DNA from 2 places in the Alishewanella sp. HL-SH06 genome. Region 1 is predicted to be linked to the other one. Evidence: predicted binding sites of a transcription regulator. Region 1 holds the regulator's gene; the other holds the start of a gene.
What was found. Region 1 encodes LexA, which represses DNA repair genes until DNA is damaged. Its sites were predicted from a motif close to TACTGTATNNNNATACAGTA; they were not measured.
Positions count from the first base shown of each region.

Region 2: umuD (translesion error-prone DNA polymerase V autoproteolytic subunit) is a predicted target of LexA. The motif match lies at 1,240-1,259, and genes of this name have one in related genera.

Region 1 is NZ_CP199752.1:71,116-73,583, forward strand. It holds gene coxB (cytochrome c oxidase subunit II) at 1-491, opposite strand, end outside; gene lexA (transcriptional repressor LexA) at 878-1,498, opposite strand; gene plsB (glycerol-3-phosphate 1-O-acyltransferase PlsB) at 1,579-2,468, shown strand, end outside.
Region 2 is NZ_CP199752.1:2,334,360-2,336,827, forward strand. It holds gene ACUJFK_RS10720 (ABC1 kinase family protein) at 1-1,127, opposite strand, end outside; gene umuD (translesion error-prone DNA polymerase V autoproteolytic subunit) at 1,274-1,705, shown strand; gene umuC (translesion error-prone DNA polymerase V subunit UmuC) at 1,702-2,468, shown strand, end outside.

The sequences.
Region 1 (2,468 bases):
ACATCATCTGAGGTCATTAAGAAGCGAATTTTTTTCCCAACAGGAATCACTAAGGGCCGATCGACCTCTAATAGATAGTTTTCACCCTTGGCCAGTTTATTGGCCACTTGCTCTCTGGGTGTCGCTAATAATGAAAAGTACTCAACATCGTGTTCAAGGTATTTATAATGCCATTTCCACTGCGAACCGGTAATTTGCACGGTCACATCGGCAGCAGAGGTGTCATCCATCGCCAATAGGGTGGTCGTGGCGGGAAATGCCATCACAACAAGAATAACGACCGGAATGGTCGTCCACAGAATTTCAACCTTGGTACTTTCATGAAATGAAGCCGGCTGCACCCCTCTTGCTTTGCGGTGAAGGATCATGGATACAAACATAATCCCAAACACCACTGCACCGATAGCACAACAAATCCAGAAGATGGTCATATGCAGTTGATAAACCTGCTGACTGATCTCCGTAGCGCCTTTGGTCATATTCAAAGGCATAGATGTTGATGCATTTGCCGATGCGGCAAAAAATAGGGTCGGCAGCGACCAAACCAGACAACGCGTGTTTGTCACTGTACTTCTCCTCTGTCATTTGCATTGCAAACTGCAGAAACCAAGAACACAGAACTACACGGCTTTTATGTAAACCCATCCTGACCGAATCTATGTGATAAGTTTCGCAATTTCTTATTTTTATTATTTTTTGTGATTTCGAAGCAAGCGCTGAAACCAGCAACTGTTAACTTTAATTATTTTTTGAACAGTTACCGCTTAAGAATTGTCCAGTATGAGCGTTATGTAAACCCCTAAAATGCAAAAGCACCGATAAAACCAAGAGGTCATACCAGTGCAATTATAAATTAACTTGTTGAACAGCGACTATTTTATAGCCAACTGCCGTTACGGATCACACCTACAGCAAGGCCTTCAACGGCAAATTGCTGTTCACGTAAATCGATTTTAATCACCTCAAAATCTGGATTTTCAGGAAGCAATAAAACTTCATGTCCTTGCCGCTGGAAACGCTTTACCGTTACTTCATCATCGACACGGGCGACAATCACTTGGCCATGTTCTGCTTGAGTGGTTTTATGCACGGCTAACAGATCGCCATCGAGGATGCCGATATCTTGCATACTCATACCTTGTACCCGAAGTAAAAAGTCAGCATGGGGTTTAAATAAATGCGCATCAATTTGATAATGATTTTGTACATGCTCAGCGGCTAAGATAGGTTGGCCAGCGGCAACTTTACCCACCAAAGGCAAACCCAATTGCTCGGGAACGGAATCGTCTTCCAATAAACGAATGCCTCGCGAGGTACCGGGCATCATTTCCAGTACCCCCTTTTTAGCTAAGGCTTTGAGATGTTCTTCCGCTGCATTGGCAGATTTAAAACCTAAACGCAGCGCAATCTCGGCACGCGTGGGTGGCATTCCGGTTTCTTGTTGGTAATCTTTGATTAATTGCAGAATTTCGGCCTGACGAGGCGTTAATGGTCTCATAATGCTGGCTACCTATACAGTAAGTACTGTCAGTATATACAGCCTTTTTCGAAATGCCAAGCGTTGTTCTGCAGCTGAATTTGCCAGCTTACGCAGCTGTGGTATTCTTAGCACTGTTCAGTTTGCTCGGTATCATTATGTTCTCAAGCTTGTCGTTACTGACTTTATTATTAAAATGGCCTATTCGCCTACTCGTTAAATTCAAAATCGTTCCTGATAACCCCCTACAACAACTGGGAGTTAATAAAGAACGGCCATTATTTTATATATGCCACACCGAATCAGCCAGTGATGTCGCCACGCTGCGTCGCGTTTGCCAGCAACTAGCCTTGCCCGATCCGCTTAGCCATGTCGAACTGCGGGGGCAGAAATTATCACGCATCTTATTTCTCGAAAAACCTCACCAAATCATTGGTGGCCGCAGCGATACCCGTGCATTAAAGCAAGGACAAACATTACTCGCGGCTCATTTAGCCAACCCCAAATTACAGGCACAGCTGATGCCGATCTCGATCTTATGGGGCCGTGCACCAGGTAAGGAAGACAGTATTAAATGGTTACTGGGGGAAGCACATTCACCTAACTGGTTAGCTAAGTTACTGATTGTATTTATCTCAGGTCGACACACGCTGGTGCGCTTAAGTAAACCAGTAGATCTACAACAAATGGCTGGACAATTTGGCGCTGAAGCCAGCACTGCCAGAAAACTGCTGCGCATGTCACGGATCCACTTTTATCGACAGAGACTGGCAGCAACAGGGCCAAAACTGATGAACCGCAGTCAGTTATTTAATGCGCTATTAGCCACGCCTGCGGTTAAAAAAGCCATCGCCGATGAAGCGGCTAACCGCAATGGAGATTACGCCGCAGCGCGACAAGAAGCTCGCAAATTACTGCAAGAGATTGCAGCCGATTACCGCACGTCAACTTTACGTTTTGGTGATCGTATTCTGACATGGTTATGGCAAAA
Region 2 (2,468 bases), 1.7 Mb from region 1:
TGCCCAAAATCAAAGGCGCTATCGTGCTTTAAAGGCTCGGCCGCTAAATTCACTAATGAAAGTACGGCTTGTTTTTGTGCGGGTAAAATCTGTTGGCTGAAAAAACCAATCTGCGTTAACGCAGCGGCCATGGCCGCGTGATCTTCAGTTAAGGCCGCAGCAAATAATTGGCGATAACCATCACTAAAGCGGCTGCTGTAATGTCTACAAGCGCCAAAATCTAATAACACCAGTTGTTGGGTTTTCGTGTTGTATAAATAATTGGCAAAGTTCGGATCGGTTTGCACCAATTTAAATTCAAATAATTCACGAAACAGCAGTTCAAACAACAAGCCCATCACACGATCGCGCTCGGCTTGCTCATGACTGCTTAATGCCTCTAACGCACTGCCTTCCACAAAACTCATCACCAAAATGTTTTCGGTGGTTAATTCTGAGAACACTTCAGGTACCACAAAGTGTGGGCTTTGCCCCAAGGCTTGGCGATACTGCCGCAAGTAGGTGGCTTCTTGCAAATAATCGGCTTCGCTGTGTAATTGTGCTTTTGCTTCGGTTAAGAGCCCACGATAATCGACACTTTTAGGCACCAGCCCGCTAATACGTAATAAGGTTGCCACGTTATCAACATCGCTGTCGATACTGGCTTTAATCCCCGGATATTGAATTTTTACCGCAAGGCGCTGGCCATTATCATGATAAGCCTGATGCACCTGACCTATCGAGGCGGCGGCTAAAGGCGTAAAGGTAAAATCACTGAAATGACGCTGCCATTGCTCACCCCATTCGTTGCGTAACACCTGTGCTAACTGCTTAACGGGCATGGGGTTACCGCTGGCACGCAAGCGCGCTAAAATCTCAGCTAAGGCTGGTGGCAGCATATCACCGCTGTCCATGGACAATAACTGACCGACTTTCATCGCCGCACCGCGCAAATGCGCCAATTGATCGGCGACGCGTTTGGCATTGCCTGGGGTAAGTAACAAGTCTTTTTTAGACGGCACTTGGCCTTTGGCTAATTGTCGTGCCCCTTCAGCCAGCATGCCACCGGCGACTCGCCCTGCTAATGAGGCTAAACTACCAAAACGGGATATCCGGTGCGCGGGCACCTTTGAACTACCTGCCGACATAACTACCTTACTCTTGCAATCTGTATAGTAGGCTATACGCAGTGATTAGCTTTTTGGTTGTTTCACAGGCATAAGTTAGCTCTTGTTGTGCAACTTGAAGCAAGGCATACTATACTGTATAGATAAACAGTATTTGAGGTAATGCCATGTCTGTTCAGTTTCTCGGTCAGGCGCAAGCCGGCGCACCTATTCGGTTGCCTTTTTTTAGCAGTAAGGTGCCTGCGGGCTTCCCTTCACCCGCGCAAGATTATATCGAGCAAAGTATCGATTTAAACCAGTTGTGTATTCATCACCCCACCGCCACATTTTTTGTGCGCGTATCGGGGGATTCGATGATTGAAGCCGGTATTTTTGAAGATGATGTTTTGGTGGTTGATCGCGCGATCACTGCCGAACATGGAGACATTGTGGTGGCTTCAATCAACGGCGAATTTACCGTGAAGCGTTTAAGCTGCAAAATGAATCTGATGCTGCTGCCAGAGAATCCGCGCTATCAGCCAGTGCACATTAAAAACGCCGATGAGTTACAGATCTTTGGCGTGGTAACCAATGCTATTCGTCGGTTTAATCGTAAATGAAAGCAACGTGTTTTGCGCTGGTCGATTGCAATAACTTTTATGCCAGTTGTGAAAAACTGTTTCGGCCTGACTTAGCGCACCGCCCGGTGGTGGTGTTATCGAATAACGACGGCTGTGTCGTGGCGCGCTCTAAAGAAGCGAAAGCGCTTGGCATAAAAATGGGCGTGCCGTTGTTTCAAATTAACGAGTTAATTAAACAGCACCGTATTGTCACCTTTTCATCGAATTATGCCCTGTATGCCGATATGTCTGCTCGGGTGATGACCACCTTAGAATTAATGGCTCCCGCCGTTGAGGTGTACAGTATTGATGAAGCCTTTTTAGATTTGAGCCTCTTACCGCATACCGAGTTAACGCAGTATGGCCAATTTATCCGGCAGCGCATTGCCCAGTGGCAAGGCATTTCCGTGTGTGTGGGTATTGCGCCGAGTAAAACGTTAGCCAAATTAGCCAATCATGCCGCAAAAACTTGGCCAAAAACCCAGGGCGTGGTCGACCTTACGGCGGTCACACGCCAACGTAAGCTGCTGGCTTTATTACCTGTTGGTGAAGTCTGGGGCATTGGTCGTAAGTTATCGATCCGTTTACAAGCACTGGGGATCCACACCGCTTTACAGTTAGCTGATGCCAATCCCAGTTTTATTCGCCAGCAATTTTCGGTGGTGGTCGAACGTACCGTGCGCGAGCTGAATGGTGAGTCGTGTATCCCGTTAGAAGAACAGCCCCCCACTAAAAAAGAGATTGTTAGTTCGCGCTCTTTTGG